2 regions of the Pseudanabaena sp. Chao 1811 genome follow, and region 1 is predicted to be linked to the other one. Evidence: predicted binding sites of a transcription regulator. Region 1 holds the regulator's gene; the other holds the start of a gene.
The links. Region 1 encodes HrcA, which represses chaperone genes, less so after heat shock. Its sites were predicted from a motif close to TTAGCACTCNNNNNNNNNGAGTGCTAA; they were not measured.

Region 1 (6,313 bases):
AACCTCTAGTTCCTAAAGCCTGAATTAAGGCTCCACCATCAATGCGTTGTGAGGAGTAGGCGTAAAAGTTGTATCCCAATGTGGTTTCGCGAGTTGCCACATCATCATCGAGGGTGACTTGACGTAAATTATTTTTACTGACGCAATAGAGACGACTATCGCCCACATGCACCACATATACTTCATTACTAGGATGTCCGTGGGGATGGGGTATCACTGCCATTACCAAAGTTGTCCCCATCCGTTGTTGGGCATGACGTTGCTGTTGATCGTTGATGGCAACAATTTGATTGTTGACAACGCGAGCCACCATTTCTAATTGGGCAATAAACCCTTGGGCGGAAAAATCAGGATCATTCTCTGCTTGATGCAGCAGGGTTTTTAGTTGCTGCTCGAGGGTCTTGATTGCCAAGGAGCTTGCAACTTCTCCGCCATCATGTCCACCCAAACCGTCACAGACGATCGCTAGACGATCGCGCAGACTCTCAGCCTGTTCAGTCCGTTTTTGGCGCTTAATGTCAGGATAGCAAGCGTCCTCGTTATGGTCACGCTGTTGACCAACATCAGTAGCACTAGCAATGCGTACTGTGAGCGGTTGCTCCTGCATGATCTTTAATGACAACTGATCGAGATAGGCGATCGCTGTATTTACGTCATATTCCCCTCGTCCCAAACTATAGAAAAACTCAGCGATCGGCTCGGCAATTTCGGGCTTAGCCAGATCTAGCCACTGTACCCAAATGTCTCCTAATTGCGAGATATGTACCGCCGATACATCCGCTTGCAATTCCAACAGGCGCACCCACATCCCATCAACCCTGACCAATTTGGGTTCAATCAAAGTGCGCGTCATATTTTGTTCGGCGAGGGGTTCCCAGAGATTGAGGACTTGCCAGAGCAAATTAATTTGCCTTAACGCCGATGCTTTTCCCCAACTCTCAGCTAAGGTCGGACAAAGATTGCCTTGGCGATCGATGGGGACATTTTCTAATAAAAAGATTTCTGAAAGGTTTAGCTCTTCACCTAGCAACAGCAAACCATAGGGACGCGGTAAATGTAGGCTTAATCGTGATAGCTTCAGGTAAGACACTACATAAGTCTGAAATTCAAGGGGTAACTCAGGTAGTGTGAACGCATCTGTGTCAACGACAATTTGCGAGGACAGGACACGGTAGCGATCGCCAAGTAGAGATGCAGGGGGAAATGCTTCGGTATCTAGTCCGACAGCCCAAAGATATTGCTGCTCAACTGCCGTAGTTTGCTCTTGATTTTCCATGAAGATGTTAGTACTTACCAAACTCAATGGTGAATATATAGATGAAGCTAGGGTATGTCTAAGACATAACAGTATGGACTGATATTATCTGAGAAACTACAGTATTAAATGTTTGGTCTATTTCTTCAAGAGACATTTGGCTATTGTAGCGAAACAAAGTCACAAATTTAGTGGATTTTGCGATGTTTCATGTACTGCCAATCGACAAAGTATGAAGGTCAATCCAACTTACCACTGGATTTCTTGAGAATCTAGGTATGGTAATGGTTAAACTCTTAAGTTATAGAAGTTAAATTTAACAATAAAAACTTAATACTTACTTAATACTTGTTTAATACCTATTTTTATTCTGCTTATTTTTTAATTTATTTTTGCAATTTACATTCAATTTTTATCAAAAAACCTTTATTTATTACCTCTTAGTTAACTCTTAGTACTTTTCTAACATTATTTCTTTACCACAGACTATGAACCCTCAACTTACCCATCGTGAACAAAAAGTCCTTTGGGCAACCATCGATCACTATATTCAAACAGCAGAACCTGTTGGCTCCAAGGCGTTGGTATCTGAGTATGACTTTGATATTAGCCCTGCCACAATCCGCAATGTGATGAATATGCTCGATCGCATTGGTTTGTTATATCAACCCCATACTTCGGCAGGGCGTGTTCCCTCAGACTCTGGCTATCGTGTCTATGTAGATAAGCTGATCGATCCTGCTAGCGAACTCACCTATAGTACCCACCAATTTCTCGCCAGCAAAAGCGATCGCCTTGGCAAGTCCAGCCTTGATGGCGTAATGCGTGATGTTGCTCAAATTTTGGCGACCCTAAGCGGTTGTATTGCTGTAATTACTGCCCCAAATATGCAAAAAATGCGAATTAGGCATTTGCAATTAGTCATGGTCGATGAACGAAAGATCATGGCGATCGCTGTTAGTGACACTTACCACACTGCCTCGGTGACGATGGATTTACCTAGTGAAACAAAGCCAGAGGTATTAGAAGGGGAATTAAATATTCTCAATAATTTTTTAAATGAGCATTTACGGGATAAAAACTGGTCAGACTTAAATAACGCATTGCAATGGGACGATCTTGATCGCCAGTTTCAGCAATATGCAGTGTTATTGCAGCAGTCCTTACAGCAACTGATGAAATTATGTGATCGCACAGCTTTGGGACAAATGTTTATTAGTGGCTTAACGGAGTTATTACGTCAACCAGAGTTTTCTAATTTGCAACAGGTGCAAAATATTGTGCAGTTACTCGAAGCTGATCGCGCTTCGTTGATGGCTCTGATTGTCGATCAACCTAGCCCCTCTGCAAATTCAGTCAGTATCAGAATCGGTTCCGAAATCTCTATTGAGCCAATTCAGAACTGTACTTTTATCTCTAGTACCTATCTCTGTGATGATAAACCTGTAGGAACGGTTGGAGTTCTCGGCCCAACCCGTTTGGGTTATACAAGAGCGATCGCTTCAGTACAGGCCGCAGCATTGCATCTCACTGACGCGATTAGTAAATGGTAGAACTTTGGGTAGGGATGGGCGGCGCTTTGCGCCGCCCATCCCTACCTACCATACAAACCCTGAAATAGCAGGGCTTGTATTTTGAATTAGGCAGCGATCGCTACAGGACTATCGAGCTTTTTCAATTGCTGAACGAGGAGACTGAGGAAGAGCCCGACATCGGTGACTACGCCGACGGACTCTACGGAACCGCGATCGGAGAGTTTCGTCACAACGGCGGGATTGATATCAACGCAAACCATCTTTACACCTGCGGGAGTCATATTGCCTACACCGATGGAATGCAGCATTGATGACAGCATCAAGATCATATCGGCATTGCGAATTTGTTCGCTATAGAGGCGTTGGGCTTCTAGCAAATCCATCACCGTGTCAGGTAAAGGTCCATCATCACGAATGGAACCAGCTAGAACAAACGGAACATTATTCTTGACACATTCGTACATTACGCCAGTCTTCACAAAGCCTGCTTCCACTGCTTTGTGGATGCTGCCATAGCGACGGACGGAGTTAATCACTTTGAGGTGATGGCGATGTCCACCCTTGACACTGACACCACGCTTGAGGTCAACACCGAGGGAAGTTCCCATCGAGGACTGTTCCATATCATGGACAGCGATCGCATTACCACCGAGCATCGACTGCACATAACCTTCACGAATCAAGTAGGCAAGGTGAGGAGCGCCACCAGTGTGTACAACTACGGGACCACAGGAGACAACTAACTTGCCACCGCGATCGCGAATTTGGCGCAGTTCCCATGCGATCTGTTCGACGACAAGTTCGACACGACGTTCGCTAGATACACCTGCACCCATGAAGGAAAATTCTTCTTTCTTGGCATTGTCTCGTGCTTCAGGTTTACGAACTGTCCGTACGCCATCGTAACCAACTACGACGCGATCGCCTACGACTAAATCACGCAAGAGCTTACAGGTGGCAGTTTTGCCATCGGGACTAATCGCGATCGCCGCATCCATCCGTTGATTAGTGCAACGAATCCATTCACCATCGACACAGGCATCGGTGGGATAGATGGTGGTGACATAAAAGTCATCGGGGGCAACGCCATCTTGGAGGACTGGCTCAAGATTGGCATCGGAGGTATCGCGATCCTGTAGGACTGCACCAATTTCAATCAATTCGCCCATGATGGTTTCCATGAGGTCATGGGATGGGGCAGAAATGCGAATCCTTGCTAAGGATGTACTTTGTCTCTGTTCACCAAGATTAAATTCTAAAACTTGGAAGCTACCACCATTATCAGTAACTAGATCGAGCGCCCGATTGATAATTCCAGAATCCAGTAGATGTCCTGTTAATTCGACAATTCTTGCTTCAACACCACTAGGCTCAAGATCAGGCTGTTCACTAGTAATGGGAACTTCAACAGTTCTGAGGGTTAAGCATTTAGCGGCTCCACCTGCTTTGAGGAATTCCGTAAGCGGTGTTTCGATCACATTAAAGCCAGCCTTCGTAATGCGCTGTTTTAAGCCATCGCTAATTTTGTTCATGACAACATTGCGATCGACATTTACAGCATTACAAGCAAAGTTCACCGCATCGGCTTCCTCAATGGCAATCCGCTTTTCCGCAGGAACCCGCATCTCAATCAAACGATTAGAATAGGAATCAAAGGCAGGAGGATAGTAAAGTAAATAGCCATCGGTTAATGGGCAGAAGCAGGTATCTAAATGATAGAAGCGATTATCAATGAGGCGTAGAGATAGTACTTCTACATCTAACCATTTTGCGAGATAAGGATGAGCATCTAGTTCTGAACGGAAGCCATAACCAGCCCATAGCCAGCCACCTGCGCGATCGAATAGAGCGTCACCTGCGCCTTCAAAGGGTAAGTCCTTGGGCAGCTCATACACCGTAAAACCCTTCGACTCAAACCATGCTTTGAAATAGGGTTCTTCGCCCTGACGCTCTTTATGGAGAAAACGGCTTAATACTGCTTTGTCACCTAGTACCAATCCTGCATTTGCCGTAAATACCATGTCTGGCCATCCCTTAGCAGGGGGCACTAGCTCTACATTAACTAAACCCTTGAGGACTCCATATAGTTTTTGCCATTGCTCAACAGCGCGATCGCGGCTAGATTTGTGGACATTGCCTTCCATCCAAGGATTGATCACATAATCTACATCGTAGTGATCAGGGGCGCACATCAGATAATTCAGTGGGGAAGTCATAAATAACAAGTAAATACAAGTAAATATTTGAGGAGGGAATGGTTGAGGGGTAAATACGAAATTTATCTCAATTCTTAAGTGGCAGCTACCAGAAATTACCAAACAATGGTGAAGCTACCAGTCATTAATGATACCGAATACGCCAGACCGTAATCCCTTGTAAAAGTTATCATCTCTTGATAAATGACAAGAGCTATAAAGCGACTCTCTATCATCTATTAAATTTTTTTTGGACTAACTCTTGCAAATAAGTGCTAACTAATGTAGATTAATAGCAGGGCTATCCTATTCCCCCCCGTGTAGCCCTAGTATCCCCGAAATGGCAATTACTTCCGAAAGGGGTAAGCGCAAATCAGTAGACCTAGAGCTATCCGCTACACATACGGTATGGTGGCTACTGATGCCGAAGGGATATTTTGTACTCTTACAACTAAATAAACAAATAAGGCTCGCATAGCGAGCCTTATTTGTTTATTAGACTAAAAGAGAGTGGTAGTGCGAAGCACTACCACTCTCTTTTAGCCACCAATTTGGGACATGGTACGAAAATAACTTTTTTGCTCACCAATGCCGCGATCGCGTTCTTTAAAATTAATTTCCTCTTTTAAATTAAGTAAATCCCGCACTGCCATCCGTAATTCGGCAAAATTTTTGCCCTGACGCAATGCAGTTTTGAGATCAATCTGTCCTGACTCATTTAATAAACATGGTCGCAATAAGCCATCCGCCGAGAGCCGCATCCGATTGCAGCGATCGCAAAAACATTCCGACATTTGACTAATAAAGCCTAAAGTCCCCTTGGCATTGGGGATTTGAAACACATCGGCGGGACCATTGCCCTTGCAGTTGCCAGTATCTAAACCATAGCGATCGCTAATTTGTTGCCGCAAGGTTGCCGAATCCACCCAGCCCTTATGGGTAAACAGGTTGTCATTACCAATGGGCATAAACTCAATAAAGCGAATATGCCAACGGCGATCAATACTGAGGGCAGCTAAATCCAATATTTCGCGATCGTTCACATCTGGCACAACAACCACATTTAATTTTAGCGGATCGAACCCGACCTCATGAGCCGCCAAAATTCCCGCCCATACCTTTTCCCAGAGGTTACGTCCTGTAATTTGGCGAAATACATCGCGATCGAGGGAGTCCAGACTAATATTAATCCGTCTCAAACCTGCTTCGTATAAGGGTTTTGCTAAATCACTTAATAAAAAACCATTAGTGGTCATTGACAGATCTTCCACACCTTGGAGATCAGCGATCGCTTCTACTAACTGCACCAAATCGCGCCTCAATAAAGG
Region 2 (6,313 bases), 2.1 Mb from region 1:
TGGCGCTACTGATAGGGTTGTCTATAACCTTGGTGATGATAGCGATGTGGTTAATCAATTCACTCGCGGCATTGGCGGCGATCTGCTCCAGTTCAACGGTATTGCTGCCATTGATGTGCGTACTGTCAATGGAAACACTCAGTTCCGCTTAGGTGATGGTATTGCTGGCAACAATAACTTTGGCAGTGGTTCTCTATTGCTCACTTTGAATGGAGTCAACGGATTTACTTCTAGTAATATTAACGACAATATTCTCGCAGGTTCAACTCCTACGATCTTCCAATTCAGCTAGTCTTGCATAAAAAAGAGGAGGCACTATGTGCCTCCTCTTTTTTCTTACAGCACTTTGCGCTCAAACCCAAACCAAGAAGGATATTGAAAGCGTTGCTTTGCAACGCTTTCAATATCCTTCTTGTGGTTCGTTTGATCAGTAATTGCTGTACTAAATAAGGATGGGCAGCGCTTCGCGCCACCTAAACTATTTTTTATCTGCCTAAAGCACTAAATAACTCTTGTAAACGCCCTAAAAAAGAACCCGTCTTCTGTCCAGTTTTCTGACGGAAGAGGCGGTCAATATCGTCACTAGAAGGACGCTGTTCTACTTCTGAAAGAAATTGCATTCCCTCTTCAGTATTCACCCACACCTGCCATGTTTGCGGATAGCAACGCCATAATGCGCCAAGCTCCAGAGGTTTGATGTAGTAGGCAGTCTCGAAAGTACTTAAAAAGCGATCGCGTAGTCGTCTTGCGGAAAGTCCCAAACCCACCTCACTATTTTCAAGACGAGGATTGAGCATCACAAAGGGGCGATCGCCTGCTAGTTGCACCAATTTCTCAACCTGATCAACTTCAACGGAGCTTGGCTCGACCAACAAAAAGGCTTTGTCTTCTTCGCGAACAGCTCTACGACCTTCATTGACTCCACGTACTGAAACATCGAGATCTGCCCATTCACGTTTTGCTAATGCGGCTGACCCTGCATCGGAAAAAATTGCTTGCCATGCGTTGCCATAGCGCTCATTAAAACTACGGGCAAATTCATAGGCGATCGGCATAGATTTGAGTTCAGGAAAGCGTAAATCTACGAGGATACGGGTAGCACCGTCAGCGATCGCTTGATATGTAGCAGCGATCGCTTGTTCAGTCGTATCTTCTAAATTGTTGGGAAGTGTGATCGGGTCAGTTACGTGAGTCATATAAATTATTTTTAGATATTATTTTCGATATTTTTTCTTAAATAAGCTATTTCGCCCGCTATGCGGGCGAAATAGCTATTTGGGTTTAGTTTATAACTCTGAGTTACTTAGTTAAGTTGTAGGCTACATCAATCCTAAAACAAAAAAGAGGGGGACGCTAAGCGTCCCCCTCTTTTTTTGAATGGCAATTACATCATGCCACCCATACCGCCCATACCACCCATGCCGCCCATGCCGCCCATACCAGCAGCACCAGCGTCAGATTTCTTCTCTGGCTTCTCAACCACGAGAGCTTCGGTGGTCAAGACCATACCAGCTACGGAAGCAGCATTTTGCAATGCAGAACGGACAACCTTCGCAGGGTCAATGATACCAGTAGCGATCAAGTCAACATATTCGCCCTTAAGCGCATCAAAACCATGATTGAAAGGAAGTTGCTTAACTTTTTCAACAACTACAGTACCTTCGAGACCAGCGTTGTCGCTGATTTGACGAAGAGGTGCAGAGAGAGAACGAGCAACGATATCAGCGCCGATCGCTTCTTCGTTCTTCAAGGTTACCTTGAACTCTTGCAATTCAACTGACAAGTGAGCGAGGGTCGCACCACCACCGGGGACGATACCTTCTTCAACGGCTGCACGAGTAGAGTTAAGTGCATCTTCGATGCGAAGCTTACGATCCTTAAGTTCAGTTTCGGTTGCTGCACCGACCTTGATTACAGCTACGCCACCAGAGAGCTTAGCAATACGTTCTTGGAGCTTTTCCTTGTCGTAATCAGAGTCGCTGAGTTCCAATTCCTTACGGATTTGAGCAACACGCTTGTCAACATTTGCCTTGTTGGAAATGTCCGAAACAATGGTGGTCTTGTCCTTAGAAATGGTGATCTTACGGATTGTACCAAGCTGTTCCAAGGTTGCGGCACTGAGTTCTAAACCAGCATCTTCAGAGATGACCTGTCCGTTGGTGAGAACAGCGATATCTTGCAACAATGCTTTACGGCGATCGCCAAATCCGGGAGCCTTGATAGCAGCGATATTCAGAGAACCTCTGAGCTTGTTTACAACTAGAGTTGCCAAAGCTTCGCCTTCAACATCTTCGGAAATGATGACGAGAGGAGAACCAGAACGAGCTGCCTTTTCGAGAATGGGAACGAGGTCTTGGATGACGTTAATCTTCTTATCGGTGAGGAGAACCTTAGCATTCTCGAATTCCACCAACTGGCGCTCGCTGTCGGTGACGAAATAAGGAGAGATATAACCGCGATCGAGTTGCATACCTTCAACAACTTCCAACTCGGTTGTAAGGGACTTAGACTCTTCAACGGTGATTACGCCATCTTTGCCAACTTTGTCCATCGCATGGGCAATCATTTCGCCAACTTCAGGATCATTACCTGCAGAGATAGTGGCGATTTGCGCGATTTCTGCATTGGAATCAACAGCCTTAGCCTTGTCTGCAATGACACTAACCAAGTGAGCAACTGCCTTTTCGATACCACGACGGACACCCACTGGGTTAGCGCCTGCGGCAACGTTACGCAAACCTTCACGAATAAATTCTTGAGCCAAAACGGTAGCGCTGGTAGTACCATCACCTGCTACATCATTGGTTCTAGAAGCAACTTCACGAATGAGTTGTGCGCCTGCATTTTCTAAGGGATCTTCTAATTCAATTTCCTTAGCGATGCTCACACCATCATTGATGATTTGAGGAGCGCCATATTTCTTTTCGATAACTACGTTACGACCTTTAGGACCAAGGGTGACACGTACTGCGTCAGCAAGTGCATTGACACCACGCTCAAGGGCGCGGCGAGATTCTTCATCAAATACTACGATTTTAGACATTTTAATTATTAAGGGTAATGGGTGATTTGGGGATTGGTTATTAGGCTGTTAGCTTTTAGCGATTAGCTTTTAGCTCTTTTCGATTGCTTCTGGATGAAGAGTTTTGAAGGCTAATGGCTAACAGCTAACGGCTAATAGCTATTAGCTTTATTCAACGATCGCGAGAATATCTCTTTCAGCAAGTAGCAAATAATCTACGTTGTCAATTTTGACTTCAGTGCCTGCGTACTTGGAGTACAGTACTTTATCGCCTGCTTTAACCTCCAAAGCAACGCGAGTACCTTTATCGTTGCGTGTACCAGGTCCAACGGCAGTTACTTCACCGATTTGGGGCTTTTCTTGGGCTGTGTCTGGCAAGAAAATACCGCCTACAGTTTTTTCTTCTTTAGTTGCTACTTTTACCAATAGGCGATCGCCTAGGGGTTGCAATGTACCAGTATTTAGGGTTAACGATGCCACTATGCCTATACCTCCTTAAAATCTAATCAGAGTGGACTTTGCAGGTTGTGACTTAGGGTGGAAATTTGTCTCGCCTTGGTCACATATTGCGTGCTTTAGCACTCTGTCTCACTGAGTGCTAATATACTGCGAAAAGAGTCAGTAACTAGATCGGCTTACCGTACAAACAAAGAAGTACTTTTTGGTGGCGTGACGCAGTTACGTCACGCCACCAAAAAGTACTTCTTGACTAACATTTTTTATTCAGGTAAGTATTCTTTGTCTAGTGTTTGTTCAGTTGTAAAGGGAGATTCTAGGGGAAATAAACTAATATCTAATCCTGTTTCAGCACTGGCTAGTTCTCTTGCCGTTTCATAGGCTTCAGCAAATTCTGCGAGGAAATGTCGCTTGAGGCTGGGGCTGGTTTTAAACGCTTTTTGAATTCTACGACGATGCTCTAGTAAAGTGTATCGCCAACTGTTGGATCGCTTTTCGGGTTGATACTTGTATTTTAATAAGTGCATGAGAACTATTTCCAAATTGCTCTCTATAGCTTGCTTTTGGCTACTTCCCATGTCCGCAATCTCTTCGATTAAATTGTCTATATCTAGTTCTGCCAAATTTCTTTCTCTCAATAAATCCATAGCTTGCTCTAGCCATAGATACAAGTCCTGTTCATATAGTGCTTGATGGGATATTTTCTGTTGGGGTTGGTTAGATGCGATCGCCATAATTTTTAATGAGTGCATACTCATTGGTAAAACGTTACAGGTTTATTCAGGTAAGTATTCTTCATCTGTGACTTGATCGGGAGTAAACGGAGATTCGGGGGGAAAGGTGTGGCTTGGTAGCCCTGTTTCGATCGCAGCAAGTTTTTTGGCATCTAGATAAACATCAGCAAACTCTTGCAAAAAATGTCTCTTGAGGCTAGGACTATTTTTGAAAGCTTTGCGGATTCTCTGACGATGTTCAGCTAGGGTATATAGCCAACTATTAGAGCGTTTTTCGGGTTGGTATTTGTATTTGAGTAAATGCATGAGAATAACTTTTAAATTGCTCTCTAGTGCTTGTTTTTGACTATTACCCATGTCTTCAATTTCTTCGAGCAAATTTTCCAAGTCCAAATCTCTAAGGTTGCCTTCACGCAGCAATGCCAGAGCTTGCTCTATCCACAGACAAAAGTCCTCTTCATAGAGTTCATGATGGGATTTGATTTGCGTTTTGTCTGATGCGATCGCCATATTTAACCAGTTGAACGCTAAAGTAATCCTAGCATTAAGGCTTTTGAGTCGGTAAAGATGACATCTAATGGTATATCCCAAGGCTCACGGGGTAATTCATCTATATAAAACTCATCGAAAATAATTCCTGCTTTCAATCCTGTGGAGTGAGGCAGCCAACGATCATAAAAGCCACCGCCATAACCTAAGCGATAACCTTGGCGATCGCCAGCCACCGCAGGTATCAAAATCAGATCAATATTTGCTAAATCCATCAGTGGTAAATAAGGCTGCGGCTCAAGGATATTAAAAGCTCCTAATTGCATCTGGTTAGAGAAATCAGCGATCGCTACTTGATGCCACATCAAATCCTTTTCGATACAACGCGCAAATCCCCAATTCTTTTCAGGAAATCTTTGCCACAATGTACTCAAATCTGGTTCTTGCCGAAAACTGGTGAAGGCTAAGATATTTTGTGCTTGTTGGAATATTTGCCAATTGGAAAGGCGATCGCATAGTGCTAAGCTTTTTTGCTGCCAAACTTCATGGGGGATTTGGCGGCGTTTCGTAAGTAAGTCTTTTCTGAGTTGTTTTTTGATTGGTTGCTTGTCTTGCTGAGCATCTGTAATCGCTTCAATCACCTATCGTAACCTGCATATAATGTATAAATCTGTAAATCTAAACTCAAGAAACTAGATAGCCGATCTTAACTGGTGTTAACTATATGGTCGCAACTATTGCTAAACCGCTTACCCTAGAAGAGTTTCTGCAAATGCCAGAGACTAAGCCTGCGAGTGAGTATATCGACAATCAAATCATCCCAAAACCTATGCCTAAAGGACGACATAGTAGATTACAAGGAAAACTTTGCCAAGAAATTAATCAAATTTCTGAACCCAAAAAAATTGCCTATGCTTTTCCAGAGCTAAGATGTACTTTTGCTGATCGCTCAATCGTTCCAGATATTGCAGTTTTCCAATGGCAAAATATTCCATTTCTAGAGGATGGCGAAGTACCCGATCAGTTTAATCTTCCACCAGATTGGATTATTGAAATTCTCTCACCTGAGCAAAATGCAAATAAAGTAATTGGCAAAATTTTGCTTAGTCTGCAACATGGTAGCCAATTAGGTTGGTTTCTCGATCCTAGCGATCGCAGTATTCTGACATTTCTGCCTAATCAACAACCGATCTTGATGACAAATAGCGATCGCCTCATCACTCCAGAGAAAATTAACCTAGAGCTAACAGTTGAGTATGTGTTTAGTTGGCTCAAAATGGGTGGTTAGACATATTCATTGGACAATCGCGATCGCTATTTTAAAAAGAATCAAACAGTCAAAGCAACACACATAATTGAAAAAGACATTTCAGATTTAAATTCTCAATTTCACTCGCAACCTTACTTCAAATAACTAATGTCAGACATATCTAGTGCAATTGCGATCGCATCAGGCGCAGTCCCCGGAGCCTTGTCACGTTTTTACCTAACAGAATGGACAAAAGCAAAATTTGGTACTAATTTTCCCTACGCCACCTTTAGCATCAATCTCACTGGGTGCTTAGCGATGGGTTTCTTTTTTACAATTTCCAAAGGAATTACAGGCTATCCC

Region 2: groES (co-chaperone GroES) is a predicted target of HrcA. The motif match lies at 3,598-3,624, and genes of this name have one in related genera.

What each region holds. Positions count from the first base shown of each region.
Region 1 is NZ_CP101416.1:3,146,193-3,152,505, forward strand. Features, by position in the region: gene NMG48_RS14460 (protein phosphatase 2C domain-containing protein) at 1-1,276, opposite strand, end outside; gene hrcA (heat-inducible transcriptional repressor HrcA) at 1,744-2,808, shown strand; gene argZ (bifunctional arginine dihydrolase/ornithine cyclodeaminase) at 2,895-5,006, opposite strand; gene moaA (GTP 3',8-cyclase MoaA) at 5,525-6,313, opposite strand, start outside.
Region 2 is NZ_CP101416.1:1,037,746-1,044,058, forward strand. Features, by position in the region: gene NMG48_RS04920 (esterase-like activity of phytase family protein) at 1-292, shown strand, start outside; gene NMG48_RS04925 (DUF1995 family protein) at 486-1,196, opposite strand; gene groL (chaperonin GroEL) at 1,385-3,043, opposite strand; gene groES (co-chaperone GroES) at 3,191-3,502, opposite strand; gene NMG48_RS04940 (DUF29 domain-containing protein) at 3,742-4,236, opposite strand; gene NMG48_RS04945 (DUF29 domain-containing protein) at 4,255-4,722, opposite strand; gene NMG48_RS04950 (5-formyltetrahydrofolate cyclo-ligase) at 4,740-5,342, opposite strand; gene NMG48_RS04955 (Uma2 family endonuclease) at 5,426-5,989, shown strand; gene crcB (fluoride efflux transporter CrcB) at 6,119-6,313, shown strand, end outside.